DNA from 3 places in the Gordonia sp. ABKF26 genome. Region 2 is predicted to be linked to each of the others. Evidence: riboswitches for the same ligand, from Rfam matches in the RefSeq annotation. Region 2 holds a riboswitch; each other region holds the start of a gene.

Region 1 (4,754 bases), 3.7 Mb from region 2:
CGCGCAACTCTGGTGCGCGGCGACCGAGTGGGAACCCGCCGACATCAGCTCGCTGCGCCTGCTGCAGGTCGGCGGCGCCAAGTTGGCCCAGCCCGACGCCGTCGCCCTCGACGCCGCACTCGGCCCCGTCGCGCAGCAGGTGTTCGGGATGGCCGAGGGTCTGATCTGCTACACCCGTCTCGATGAACCGCGCGAGCTTGTTCACCAGGTGCAGGGTTCGCCGATGTCGGAGCTCGACGAGGTGCGCGTGGTCGACGAGGACGGCGACGACGTCCCCGATGGCACGGAAGGTGAACTCCTGGTGCGTGGGCCGTACACGATCCGCGGTTACTACCGGGCCGCAGCCCACAACGAGAAGTCCTTCACGCCGGACGGTTTCTATCGCTCCGGCGACAAGGTGACGAGGCTGCCGTCGGGCCACCTCGCGGTGACCGGCCGCATCAAGGACACCATCGTCCGGGCCGGCGAGAACGTCGCCGCCGACGACGTCGAGGAGAACCTCCTCGCCCACGACTCGGTCCGACAGGTGGCGGTGGTCGGCCTACCCGACGACGCACTCGGGGAGAAGATCTGCGCCGCCGTGGTGCTCTCGCATGAGCACCCCCCGGCCCAGCCGCTGGAGCTCGCGACCATCCGCACGTTCCTCGCCGAGCGCGGACTCGCCTCGTTCAAACTGCCCGACGCGGTGCGGATCGTGACCACCCTCCCGGTGACCGCGGTCGGCAAGATCGACAAGAAGGTGCTGCGCGAGACCCTGCTCGCCGACTGAGCCGGCGCACCCCTCACACCGGAGCGAGGGTGACGATCCCGGGATGGCTGTCGAGGTAGCGCTTGGTGAACGTGCACACCGGACGCAGCCGGGCGCCCTGTTCGCGGGTGTAGTGCACGACGGTGCGGGTGAGCCGGGTGGCGAGACCGTGTCCGCTGTACTCGTCGTAGAGCACGGTGTGCAGCACGGTGATGGTCGTCTGACCGTCGGCCGTCTCGGTCGTGTACCCGAGAACGCCGACCAGATCGCCGGCCACCCAGAGTTCGAATCGGTCGCGGTCGGGGTTGTGTACCACCTGCGAGATCTGTTGCAGAATCGACTTCGCCGACTGTGGTGGTCGCTGACGATGCTTGCGGAGCACCCGACCCTCCTCACCTCGTGATCACGGACATCGGACCATCGGCGCGCGCCGGCACTGACTCGACATGACACCCGCCTGTGATCCGGGTCACACGGTACCTTACGGAACCGTAACTGCCGACCCCATGGCTCGGTTGTCGCATATCGATACGGTTCGCCGCACCCTGCCCGCCCGCCTCGTCGGGCGATGTAGGGTTGCGGACGCACGACAACTACACACCGCGGGGGCTCTCACGATGACCGAGGGCTGAGATGGCGACGGGCGGTCGCCGACCGCTCGAACCTGTCCGGGTAATGCCGGCGTAGGGAGTTGAGCCATGGGTACACCTGTATCCGCCACATACGACAGCAGCGCACCCGCCGATTCCGGGTTCCTGACCCTCGGTCCCATCGAGGGCAGCGTCAAACACCACCTCTCGGTCGACGATCTGCGCGTGCCGCAGCGCCGCATCCACCTCACCAATGGTGAGCATCTCGACGTCTACGACACCTCGGGGCCGTACACCGACGACGCGGCACACATCGATGTCGAGAAGGGCCTCGCACCCATTCGCGACAGCTGGCACCGGCCCGACCCGATCGACGGCGCGAGCACCCAGCTCGCCTGGGCGCGCGCCGGGATCGTCACCGCCGAGATGCGGTTCATCGCCGCCCGGGAGGGTGTCGACGTCGAACTGGTCCGCTCCGAGGTCGCGATCGGGCGCGCGGTGATCCCGGCGAACCACCGCCACCCCGAGTCCGAGCCGATGATCATCGGAAAGCGCTTCGCGGTGAAGGTCAATGCGAACATCGGTAATTCGGCGGTCCGGAGCTCCATCTCCGACGAGGTCGAGAAGATGGTGTGGGCCACCAGATGGGGCGCCGACACCATCATGGATCTGTCGACCGGCGCAGACATCCACACCACGCGGGAATGGATCATGCGCAACTCGCCGGTCCCGGTCGGCACCGTTCCCATCTATCAGGCACTCGAGAAGGTCAACGGCGACCCCGCCTCACTGACGTGGGAGCTGTACCGCGACACCGTCATCGAGCAGGCCGAACAAGGCGTCGACTACATGACCGTCCACGCCGGCGTCCTGCTGCGGTACGTGCCGCTGACCGCGAAGCGCGTCACCGGCATCGTCTCGCGCGGCGGTTCCATCATGGCCGCGTGGTGTCTCGCACATCACCGGGAGTCGTTCCTGTACACGCATTTCGACGAGCTGTGCGAGATCTTCCGGCGCTACGACATCACATTCTCCCTCGGCGACGGTCTGCGCCCGGGGTCGATCGCCGACGCCAACGACGAAGCACAGTTCGCCGAGCTCCGCACCCTCGGCGAACTGACCACGATCGCCAAATCGCATGGCGTGCAGGTCATGATCGAGGGACCGGGGCACGTCCCCATGCACAAGATCGCGGAGAACGTGCGCTTGGAAGAGGAGCTGTGCGAGGAGGCACCGTTCTACACCCTCGGCCCCCTCGCCACCGACATCGCACCCGCGTACGACCACATCACCTCGGCCATCGGGGCAGCGATGATCGCCCAGGCCGGCACCGCGATGCTCTGCTACGTGACTCCGAAGGAGCACCTGGGACTTCCGGACCGCGACGATGTCAAGGTCGGCGTGATCACCTACAAGATCGCCGCGCACTCCGCCGACCTCGCCAAAGGCCATCCGCGAGCCCAGGAACGCGACGACGCACTCAGCAAGGCGCGCTTCGAGTTCCGATGGACCGACCAGTTCAACCTCGCACTCGATCCGGACACCGCTCGCGCGTACCACGACGAGACACTGCCCGCCGAGCCTGCCAAGACCGCCCACTTCTGTTCGATGTGTGGGCCCAAGTTCTGCTCGATGCGGATCTCGGCAGATGTCCGCGCCTATGCCGAGGAACACGGTCTCGTCACCGCCGAGGACATCGACCGCACGATCGCGGAGGGCATGGCCGCGAAGTCGGCGGAGTTCACCGAGGCCGGGAACCGCGTGTACCTGCCGCTCGAGACGGTTGGTGGCGAGTGATGCGCACAGTCAACGCGAAACAACGCACAGTCGACGGAGATCGACGCACGGTCGACAAGGAAGGCTTCGTGGAACTCCCTGTTGCGCAGCCCGGTTCTGCTCCCGTTCGGGTCCTGACCATCGCCGGATCGGATTCGGGTGGTGGTGCGGGAATCCAGGCCGACATGCGCACCTTCGCCCTGCTCGGGGTGCACGGGTGTGTCGCGGTGACTGCGGTGACCGTCCAGAACTCGCTGGGTGTCCGCGGTTTCGAAGAGATCTCACCGCAGACCGTGGCGGCGCAGATCGACTCCGTCGCCGGTGACATCGGTGTCGCCGCGGCGAAGACCGGCATGCTCGCGTCGGCACCGATCATCGAGGCCATCGTCGAGCAGTGCGGCGCGAGCGGCATCGGCCGCGATGCATCCGTCCCGCTGGTGGTCGACCCGGTGTGCGCATCGATGCACGGAAACCAGCTGCTCGCCGACTCCGCGCTCGACACGTTGCGTCACAAGCTGTTCCCCCTCGCCACGGTCGTGACACCCAATCTGGACGAGGTTCGCTTGATCACCGGGATCGAGGTCACCGACGCCGATTCGCAGCGCGATGCCGCCAGAGCACTGCTCGATCTCGGGCCGCGGTGGGCCCTGGTCAAGGGCGGGCACCTGCGGACGTCGGATCGGTCCCCGGACCTGCTCTACGACGGTGACCAGTTCATCGAACTCAGTCATGAGCGGATCGACACCCCGCATGACCACGGCGCGGGCGACACCCTCGCCGCGGCGATCGCGAGCGCCCTCGCACACGGCTACCCGGTCCCCGAGGCGGTCGGTTTCGGAAAGGGTTGGGTCACGCGCTGCCTGGCCGCCGCCTATCCGCTGGGTGCCGGCCACGGCCCGGTCAATCCGTTGTGGCGACTGAGCGCGGGGCCCGCGGACTAGCCGACCGTCCGGTCGCTCCCGTCATTTCTCCCAGCCGATGTCCTCGATCGGGCCGATGTAGAACTGACCCGCCCCGTAGTTCGCCAGCCCTTCCTTCACCGCCACCATGGCGGGACCGTTGAACAGTGGCAGGTTCGAGAACTGCTGGAACGCCTCGTGTTCGACCCGGTTCCCGGCGGCTATCTGTGCTGTCGGGTCGCCGATCTGCGACATGGCCTCGATCTGCGCGTCGAGCTCGGGTGTCCCCGCGCCCGCGGGGTTGAACTGCGAGTCGCTGCACCAGACCTGACAGAAGTAGGCCATCCCGAACGGATCGCTCGAGGAGAAGCCCATCATGAACAGGTCGAACTCCTTGTTCACCACGACCTTCGAGAAGTCCGCTGACGGTCGTTGGGTCACGACGAGGTCGATGCCGACCTTGCCCAGGATCGCCTGCAGGGCGCGTGACAGGTTGGCGCTGGTGGTGTCGTCGCCGACATTCGGCAGGGTCAGTGACAGCCGCGCTCCGTCCTTGGTCCGGATGCCGTCGTCCCCGATGCGCCACCCCGCCTGATCGAGCAGACCCGAGGCGCGATCCGGGTCGTAGGAGACCACACCGGCCAGGTTGTCCCGATAGCCGGGTTGGAACGGATACAGCGACAGCGATCCGGGAAGTTCCTCGGTGTAGTTGAGACCGGTGAACCGGATGCGCGCCAGTGT
Region 2 (4,754 bases):
CCGGGGGAGCGCGGACGGCAGGCGCACGTAGCGGAAGATCTGCCGGCGGGTGGCGCCCATGCTCCGCAGGAGTGCGCCGGCCTCGCGATCGGCGGCCGCGAACCCCTCGATCAACCCGATCGCCATCGGGAAGAAGGTGACAAGGGCGATGACCAGCACCTTCGGTAGCACGCCGAAGCCGAACCAGATGATCATGAGCGGGGCGATCGCGATGATCGGCAACGTCTGCGACGCGACGAACAGGGGCACGAAGGCTCGCCGCAGGGTGGGCGAGAAGTCGACGATGATCGCCAGTACCCATGCCAGGACCAGTGACACCGCGAAGCCGATCAGGGTGACCTGAAGCGTCGCCCCGGCGTGCACCCCGATCTCGTCCCGATGCGCCCACCCTTGGCCCGCGACCCGGGACGGCGACGGCAGCAGTTGCGGTCGGACCCCGCTGAGGTCGACATAGACCTGCCAGGCCGCGACGAGTACCACCACCGCCACGATCGCGGGCGCGGCCCGCCGGAGGCCGGTGCTAGCGGGACGCGTCGAGGTAATCATTGGTGAAGTAGGTCGACCAATCCGGCTCGGCTGTGAGCGCGGACCCGTCCGGACCCGTGAGAAGCCCACTGCGGTAGAGGAACCCGGAGTTCCCGGCCCACTGCTCGAGCGTCTGCCCGCCCACCCGGCCGTTCGCGTCTTTCATGTACTGGGCGGCGAGCATCCGCTGGCTCTCGACGACCAGCTTCTCGTCGTTGAACGCGCCCGGATTGGCGGCGATGAGGTCGCGGGCGGCGGCATCCGGGTCGTCGGCCGCAGCCTGGTAGCCGCGTTGCAGCGCCCGTACGAACCGGCCCGCACGCTCCGGGTTCTCGTTCAGCCAGTCCTCGTTGGCGTCGACGACGATCGCGTAGGCCTCCGGGAAACCGAAGTCCGTGTAGTGGAAATACCTCATCGGCGTTCCGTGGTGCTCGGCCTCGATGCCCTCCCAGGCGAGATACGAGACGGTGAAGTCCGCCTTCCCGGAATAGACGGCCTCGTATGCGGAGGTGCCGAGGGTGACCGAGGTGAATTCACCTGTGCCGCCGTCGTTCCGGATCACCCGCTTGAGTGTCTCCACCTCACCGGGGTCACCGAACCCGGCATAGGTCTTGCCGTCGAGGTCCTTCGGGCTCGTGATGTCGGCGCGGTCGGCGCGGACACCGATACCTGTCGCCCACCGCTGTAGTGGTGCCAGCACGGAGATCGTGTGCGCGCCCGATGCCCGAGAGAAGGTGGACGAACTGTGGGTGCTGATCCCGAATTCGGCGTTCCCCGCGTCCACGACGGTGTCGACGGAGGTGTTGTTGTAGGGCAGGATCTCGACGTCCAGGCCGGACTCGGCGAAGTACCCGCGCTGTTGCGCCACGAACAGGCCTGTGTGATTGGTGTTCGGGGTCCAGTCGAGCGCGAACCGGATGGTGTTGTCGGAGGCGGTGTCCGACCCGCACGCGGTGGCCGTCGACAACACCGCGACGGTGGCAACGAGGCAGGCCAGGACGCGGCGCACGCGGCCGGTCATGCGGCGGGCCATGCGTAGGGGTTCAGCGCGGTGTCCCAGAACATGAGCTCGTACCGGGTGGCGATGGTGAACGCCGCGGACATCGCAGCCCGTTCCGGCGCGCCGGCCGACGCCGCCGCCGCATCCACCAGTTCCCTTGCCCGGGCGGCGGATTCCTGGAACTCCGGGGCGTCGTAGGTGGTCACCCACTGGGCATACGGGTGCTTCGGGTCGGCGGCGAGGACCTCGGCGGCGCTCGCCGCCAGTCCCCGGCCGACGTCGGCGTAGATCCAGAAGCAGGGCAGCGCCGCGGCGGCACCGACCGCGTACGACTCGGTCGCTGCGGTGGCGATCAGGTAGGACACATAGGCCAGGCACGCGGTCGACGGCTCGGGCTCACCCTGCCGCGGCGGCAACTGGCCGCCCCCGAGCAGGTCGCCGTGCAGGGCGACCTCGACGGTGGCCGCGGTCGACGACGAGTTCGCCCAGAATGCCGCGGTCTGCGGGTCGGGCGACTTCGACGCCAGGATCGCGAGTGCTTTCGAGTACCCGGCCAGGTACAGCGAGTCCTGCTCCAGGTAGGTGCGGAACACCTCGAGGGGCAGCGTGCCGTCTCCGAGGCGGTGCAGGAATTCGAGATCGTCGATCGACGCTCGCAGAGCTGTCGTCTGTTCCCACAGGTGGTCGGTGAAGCGGCCGGGATCCGGCGCGTGCGCATGCAAAGACATGACATCCCTTCGTCAGCATTACCTGGACAGGTTCTCGGGTCTCATCTCAGCCCCGCAGTTGCGGAGCACCCCGTGTCAGAACGCACCCAGGCTAGCAGAGGGATTCGGGCCTCTACACGACTGCCGGAGCGATACCCAACTTTCCCGCGAGTTTCGCGAGGTAACCGGTCGCGCGCTCCACCGAGTCGTCGGGCAGGCCGTACAGCACTGTCGTGACACCGATCTCGCGCCACTTCTCGAGTTTCTCGGGAACCGGTCGGAAGTCGAGGACGACGATCTCGGGATCGCCGGTGCGACCTGCGTCGGCCCAGATCTGCTTGAGCAGCGACACCGAACCCTCGATGTCCTCCTCGCCCGGGGTGGTGATCCAGCCGTCGGCGCTGCGCGCGATCCACTTGAAGTTCTTCTCGTTGCCCGCCGCACCCACCTGGACCGGGATGTGCGCCTGGGTCGACTTGGGCCACGCCCAGCTGGGACCGAATTGCACGAATTCGCCGTCGTATTCGGCTTCTTCCTCCGACCACAGCGTCGACATCGCCTCGAGGTACTCGCGCAGCATGGTGCGCCGGCGCTTCGGCGGCACGTTGTGGTCCGCGAGTTCGTCGAGATTCCAGCCGAATCCGACGCCGAGGGTCACCCGTCCGTTCGAGAGGTGATCGAGGGTCGCGATGGTCTTGGCCAGCGTGATCGGATCCGATTGCACCGGAAGGGCGACCGCCGTGGCCAGACGGATGCGTTCGGTGACCGCGGCGGCGGCGGCCAGCGATGTCCACGGGTCGAGCGTGCGCATGTACCGCTCGTCGGGCAGGGTCTCGTCACCGGTGCGCGGGTGCGCCGCGTCGCGCCTGGTGGGGATGTGCCCGTGTTCGGGAACGTAGTAGGAAGCGAATCCCGCGTCCTCGATGAGTGGGGCGAGGACGTGCGGCTTCAATCCGCGATCACTGGTGAACTGCACGATCCCGAAATCCATGGTGCCCTCCGACGGCGTCGTTCGGCCGCCCGGGACGGCCGGACGGTTGACTGGACACCAGTCTAGGTGATTGGCGTCACCCAGACCAGAGGAGGACCAGGGCTCGGACGCGGTCAGTGGCGTGGATCGGTGCGGAACCCGGGGAGGATGAAGACCTCGAGGTGTCGTCGGACCTGGGATGCGTCGTCGATGTCGACGGTCTCACCTGGCGACGTACCCAGGCTGATCAGCACGCGGGCAACCCATTCGGACACCTCGCGCAGGTCATGTCCCGGATGGATCTCGCCCCGGTGCGCGGCGTGCTCGACGAACGGGAACCAGAACGCGGCGAGGTCGGGGACGAGCTTGACGACGCCCACGCCGGCGCATTCGGCGAACTCGGTCGGTTCGTCGGTGCGCAGCCGCATGAGCAGGGTTCCGGGGTCGTCGTACGCGCCGCGGCCGATCCGCACACCGGCAGTGAGCCGGCCCGCCAAGTCGTCGATCCCGTCGAGTTCGGCGCGTGCGTCCCGCCAGAAGGACTCGGTGAGGCGCACGATGGTGGCACCGATCATGGACGGTTTGTCGGGATAGTGCCGATAAAGCCACGCGCGCGAGACCCCGGCCGTCTCGGCCACCTGCTGCATCGTCGTCGCGCGAATCCCCTTGTCGGCGAGCAGCTTCTCCGTCGCATCGAGTAGGCGGTCCTGGACCGTGGTGGTCGGGGCTTCGGTCACGGACACTCCTGCGGTCACGGTCTGCGCGCACTGCTGCGTACTCGTCGGCGGTTCCGGCGAACGGACGACGGCGTCGTAGACAGTTCGCGGATTCTGTGTACACGATACGTCGCATCGTGTAGACACAAACCAGAATCTGTCTACACGCATGACCGAGACCCAGACGACCGAACCACGACGTGTCCGACGAGGGGGCAGTGTGCCTTTACCAACCACCGCGATCATCGGGGCCGGCATCAGCGGTCTGACCGCAGGCAAGATGCTCACCGATTACGGCGTTCCGTACACATGCTTCGAGAGTTCCGACCGGGTCGGCGGCAACTGGGCGTTCGGCAATCCGAACGGCCACAGCAGCGCATACCGCTCGTTGCACATCGACACCTCCAAACACCAACTGTCGTTCCGGGACTTCCCGATGCCCGACGAGTACCCGGACTTCCCGCACCACACCCAGGTGAAGGCCTATCTCGACTCGTACGCGGAGGCCTTCGACCTCTACTCGTCGATCGAGTTCACCAACGGCATCGAACACGCGACCCGACTCGACGGCGGCGGCTGGGAACTGCAGACCCAGCTGGGCGAGCGACGCCGGTTCGATCTGCTAGTCGTCGCCAACGGGCACCACTGGGACCCCCGGTGGCCGGACTTCCCGGGCGAGTTCGACGGCATCGAGATGCACGCCCACCACTACATCGACCCGCGCACCCCGCACGACTTCATGGGCAAGCGCATCCTGGTCGTCGGACTCGGCAACAGCGCGGCCGACATCGCCGTCGAGCTGTCGTCGAAGGCACTGGACAACAAGCTGACCCTGT
Region 3 (4,754 bases), 600 kb from region 2:
TTGCCGGGGGTGGTGACCGCGAAGTGCCGGAGGGTCTGGAAGGGCGACTGGGCGCGTTCCCGGGCCGTGGCGACGAGTTCGCGCCGGTCGGCGAGCACCTGTCGGATCGGGGGTGAGGATTGCGCCGGTCGGATCGTGCGACCGCCACGCGTCAGCGCCGTCCGCACGGAGGACGCGTCGCCGGTCACCTACCTGATCCCTTCTCGAACGCTGGATCGTCTCCGGTGCGGTCGTACGGTCACCGGTTCCCCGTTCCGGATTCGCGTGACCGGGCGATCAACGCCAGGTGTTGTGTCATCTGGGTCATCGTTCACCGGGTCGTGCGTGTTTCACCCTATGCCATCGGGCGGGGTTCCTCCGGGCTCGACCGGCCCCGCGTCGCCGACCTCGACCGTTCGGCTCGCAGTGCGTGCAACCGGGTCGCCTCAGGGTTCGCCACCCGGGATCCGCAAGCGCTGCGCGGACTCCCTGGCAGGTGGCGCGCGTCTCACTTACGGTGGAGGCACCCGGTCGACGCGATCGGGTTGCGAGGAGGCGTGGTGCGCGGCGACGGCGACGGCTGGGTGATCGATCCCGACGGTTCACGATATTGGGGTGTCCACGGCGCGGCAGGTCTGCTGCTGCGGGCGCCGTTGCCGGAGGGATCGACCGGTGTGCTCCTCCAGCATCGCGCCGCCTGGTCGCACCAGGGCGGGACATGGGCGCTGCCCGGCGGCGCGCGCGACTCGCACGAAGGCGCCGTCGACACGGCGATTCGCGAAGCCGAGGAAGAAGCCGGCATCACCGGCGACGATCTGCGCGTCGTCGCGGCCGTCGTCACCCACGAGTCACCCGGCGGATGGACCTACACGACCGTGATCGCCGAGACCGATTCGCCGGTCCGCACGGTCGCCAACTTCGAATCCACCGAGCTGCGGTGGGTCGACGAGAAGCGCGTCGACCAGCTGCCGCTGCACCCGGCGTTCGGGCTCGCCTGGCCCACGCTTCGCGAGCGCATCGCGATGCTCGACCCCCAGAGCTGAGTCCCGCTCCCTACCCGTCAGACCCCGACACGATCGGCGTCCAGCAGACGGTTCGCGCCGGCGATCAGGGCGTGGACGTTCGCCTCGTCGCCGCTCGCACCCTCGCCGGCGGCCCACGCCTGGCGGCCGTCGTTCTCGCACAGCAGGAACGTCGTGACCACGCCGTCGACCACCCGCTGATGCAGGCGGACGATCTGAACCGGGGCGCCGACGTCGTGGAGGATCGAGGTCATCGCGCCGACCGGACCGGCGGCGACCGCGCTGCACGACCTGATGCGGTCGGCGATCGCGAGCGTCGCCCGGCACTCGACCAGGTCGCCCGGACACGACACGACCGACCATGATCCGAGCCGGATCGCGCCGCCGCGGGAGCATTCGTCGGTGAATTCCTGCCAGGTCATCCCGGTCGCCTCCTCGTGCATTCCAGGGGGAAGCGGACGTCCGTACCGCTCGGTGAACAGATCGTCACCGCGGCGGTCGCCGCACTCATGCCACGAACAGGATGGATGGGACAGATGAAGAGGGTGCATCTCATTAACCGATTTCGGTCGAAGAACGGATGACCGACTGGAGAGCGCAACCGACCCGCAGCGGGGGGTCGGTCAGAGTCAGACCCCGCTGCGGCGGGTTACGAGAACGCTCGTGATGCACAACATGATCGGTCCACCATAGACCCGAGGTATCGACCGGGCAAACGTGTTTGCCCGCGGCCGGCGGTGAGCCGCTACAGCATCCCGGCGAGGTCGCGGGCCGCGGCGGCCGGGTCCGCGGCCGCGGTGATCGCTCGGACGACGACGATGCGCTCGGCGCCGAGTGCGGTGACCTCGCCGACGCGGCCGGCGTCGATGCCGCCGATGGCGAACCACGGCTTCGGCGATTGTGGTGTCCCCGACAGCATTTCCGAAGTTGCGGAGACGAGGTCGAGGCCGGCGGCGGCGCGGCCGGGTTTGGTGGGCGTGGTCCAGCACGGGCCGACGCAGAAGTAGTCGACGTCCTCGTCGGCGATCGCGGCGGCAGCTTGCTCGGGGTCGTGGGTCGAGGCGCCGATGATCACCTCCGGGCCCACGATCCGGCGGGCCGCCGACGGCGCGAGGTCGCCCTGTCCCACGTGCAGGACATCGGCGCCGGAGAGCGCCGCGATGTCGGCGCGGTCGTTGACCGCCAGCAATGCGCCGTGCGCATCGGCGACGGCCCGCAACCCGGCGAGGATCTCGAGTTCCTCCCGCGCCTCGAGGGTCCCGAACTCGCGTTCGCCCGGTGAGTTCTTGTCACGGAGCTGCACGATGTCGACGCCGCCCGCTAGCGCGGCATCGACGAAGTCGAGGAGGTCGCCGCGTTCGCGCCGGGCGTCGGTGCACAGGTAGAGGCGGGCCGCGGAGAGCCGACGACGACGGTCCGCCGCGCGGCCGGAGTCCGCGGACGCTGACGTGGTGGGGTTCGGGGTCGTCACGCCGACCAGGCTAACCGGACGCCCGAGGCCCGGGCGTAGGGTGGACCGCACGAACACACGGGAGTCCGGATCGGCCGGGCTGAGAGTGCGGACCCATCCGCTGACCGTCGAACCTGATCCGGGTCATTCCGGCGAAGGAAGGTGATTCCAGCGTGAATTCCCCTCAGCAGAAGCGTGCGCACCGCCCGCTCACGGTCGTGGGCGGCGGCGTCATCGGGTTGACGTGCGCGGTCGCCGCGGCCGACGCCGGGTGGCGGGTTCGCGTACTCGACGCCGGCGCCGAGGAGCGCGCCTCGTGGGTCGCGGGCGGCATGCTCGGTTCGCTCGGCGAGGGAATCCCCGGCGAGGAGGCATCGCTCGCCCTGTCGGTCGAGTCGGTCCGCCGCTGGCCTGCGCTCGTGAAGCGACTCGACGATCCGGCCGTCGTCACCGCCACCGACTCGCTCTTCGTCGCGGCCTCGGCCACCGACCTCGAGTATCTGCGACACCTCGCCGACTTCGTCTGGTCCGGTCAGCCCGGCACCGATGCCGCGCTGCAGCCGGTGACCGGCCGCGACATCCGAACGCTGGAACCGTCACTGAGTTCTCGACTCGTCGGTGGCTACCGCGCGATCGGGGAATGGTCGGTGGACAACCGTCGACTGCTCGAGGCGCTGCGCGCCGCGGCCACCAGTGCCGGCGTGGAACTCGTCTCCGCTCGCCTCGAGTCCCTGTCCGATGTCGACGACCTGGGCCCCGACGCGCAGGTCCTGCTCGCCGCCGGACTCGGCACCGCGGCACTGTGGCCGGACGTCGACCTGCACCCGGCCAAGGGGGAGATCCTGCGGCTTCGTCGCACGCGGTGGTCGGTGCCCCCGCCCGACCACGTCGTCCGGGCTCGCCTGCACGGCCGCGCCGTGTACGTGGTCCCGCGCGAGGACGGGGTCGTCGTCGGGGCGACCCAGTACGAGGCGGAGGGGATGGCCGACCGGACGCCGCAGGCCGGTGGGGTCGCCGACCTGCTGGCCGACGCGATCGAGGTGATGCCCGGGCTGCGGACGTATGAGCTGACCGAAGCGGCGGCCGGTCTGCGGCCGTGCACCGCCGACGGGTTACCGCTCGTCACCCGCGTGGACGCCCGCACGGTCGTGGCGACCGGGCACGGACGCAATGGGATCGTCCTCGCTCCCGGTACCGCGGAGCGGGTCCTGTCGATCCTGGAAGGAGTCGAGGAATGAGTATCACGGTGAACGGCGAGACAGTGGACGTCGAGGCCGACGCCTCGGTGCGCGATGTGGTCGCCGGACTCGGGTTGCCGGATCGCGGGATCGCGGTCGCGGTGGACGGCGCGGTCGTCCCGCGCGGCCGCTGGGACCGGCACACCATGACCGATGGCGCCGTCGTCGAGATCGTCACGGCGGTGCAGGGTGGCTGACCAGTTGACACCCGACCCGTTGCGGATCGGCGGCCGCGAGTTCTCGTCTCGGCTCATCACCGGCACTGGGGGCGCGTCGAATCTCGCGACCCTGGAACGCGCACTCGTCGCATCGGGCACCGAACTCACCACCGTCGCGGTCCGCCGCGTCGACGCCGCCTCGGGCACCGGGGTCTTCGACCTGCTGCGGAGGCTCGACATCGCGGTCCTGCCGAACACGGCGGGGTGCCACACCACCGCCGAGGCGGTGCTGACCGCGCAGTTGGCGCGCGAGGCGTTCGAGACCGACTGGGTCAAGCTCGAGGTGGTCGCCGACGAGCGCACCCTGATGCCCGACGCCATCGAGCTCGTCGACGCGGCGGCCGCCCTGGTCGCGGACGGATTCGTCGTCCTGGCCTACACGAATGACGACCCGGTCCTGGCCGCGCGACTCGCCGATCTCGGCGTGGCCGCGGTGATGCCACTCGGCTCGCCCATCGGGACCGGCCTCGGAATCCTCAACCCGCACAACATCGAGATGATCGTCGACGACTGCCGCACCCGCTTCGACGACCCGCTGCCGGTCATCCTCGACGCCGGCATCGGTACCGCGAGCGACGCGGCCCTGGCGATGGAACTCGGTTGCGACGGAGTACTTCTGGCCACCGCGGTGACCCGCGCGGAGAACCCCGAACAGATGGCGACGGCGATGCGGCATGCGGTGATCGCGGGCCGGCTCGCCGCGCGGGCGGGCCGGATCCCCAAGCGCTTCTGGGCCCACGCGTCCTCGCCCGGCCGGGAGCAGAGCTGACGGTCGCCCGCGACAGGCCGTCCGAATGACGGACCGGGCCGCTCCGGCTTGGACGGCTATGGTCGAGGCGTGTTGCGG

The links. Region 2 has a riboswitch for thiamine pyrophosphate ahead of AB4Z55_RS08010 (TenA family protein). Riboswitches for the same ligand answer to the same signal wherever they lie in the genome.
Region 1: it holds a riboswitch for thiamine pyrophosphate, as region 2 does, so the genes downstream of both, thiC (phosphomethylpyrimidine synthase ThiC) here and AB4Z55_RS08010 (TenA family protein) in region 2, are expected to answer to the same signal.
Region 3: it holds a riboswitch for thiamine pyrophosphate, as region 2 does, so the genes downstream of both, thiO (glycine oxidase ThiO) here and AB4Z55_RS08010 (TenA family protein) in region 2, are expected to answer to the same signal.

The regions. Positions count from the first base shown of each region.
Region 1 covers NZ_JBGCVZ010000003.1:5,386,406-5,391,159, forward strand. The annotation lists gene AB4Z55_RS25000 ((2,3-dihydroxybenzoyl)adenylate synthase) at 1-769, shown strand, start outside; gene AB4Z55_RS25005 (GNAT family N-acetyltransferase) at 783-1,130, opposite strand; TPP riboswitch at 1,341-1,455, shown strand; gene thiC (phosphomethylpyrimidine synthase ThiC) at 1,447-3,135, shown strand; gene thiD (bifunctional hydroxymethylpyrimidine kinase/phosphomethylpyrimidine kinase) at 3,135-4,055, shown strand; gene AB4Z55_RS25020 (ABC transporter family substrate-binding protein) at 4,077-4,754, opposite strand, start outside.
Region 2 covers NZ_JBGCVZ010000003.1:1,660,001-1,664,754, forward strand. The annotation lists gene AB4Z55_RS08000 (ABC transporter permease) at 1-546, opposite strand, end outside; gene AB4Z55_RS08005 (ABC transporter substrate-binding protein) at 521-1,546, opposite strand; gene AB4Z55_RS08010 (TenA family protein) at 1,543-2,253, opposite strand; TPP riboswitch at 2,241-2,336, opposite strand; gene AB4Z55_RS08015 (LLM class F420-dependent oxidoreductase) at 2,366-3,223, opposite strand; gene AB4Z55_RS08020 (TetR/AcrR family transcriptional regulator) at 3,337-3,945, opposite strand; gene AB4Z55_RS08025 (flavin-containing monooxygenase) at 4,139-4,754, shown strand, end outside.
Region 3 covers NZ_JBGCVZ010000003.1:1,062,331-1,067,084, forward strand. The annotation lists gene AB4Z55_RS05375 (hypothetical protein) at 1-188, opposite strand, end outside; gene AB4Z55_RS05380 (NUDIX hydrolase) at 540-1,022, shown strand; gene AB4Z55_RS05385 (hypothetical protein) at 1,040-1,423, opposite strand; gene thiE (thiamine phosphate synthase) at 1,747-2,472, opposite strand; TPP riboswitch at 2,520-2,630, shown strand; gene thiO (glycine oxidase ThiO) at 2,625-3,689, shown strand; gene thiS (sulfur carrier protein ThiS) at 3,686-3,886, shown strand; gene AB4Z55_RS05405 (thiazole synthase) at 3,879-4,676, shown strand; gene AB4Z55_RS05410 (ABC transporter ATP-binding protein) at 4,746-4,754, shown strand, end outside.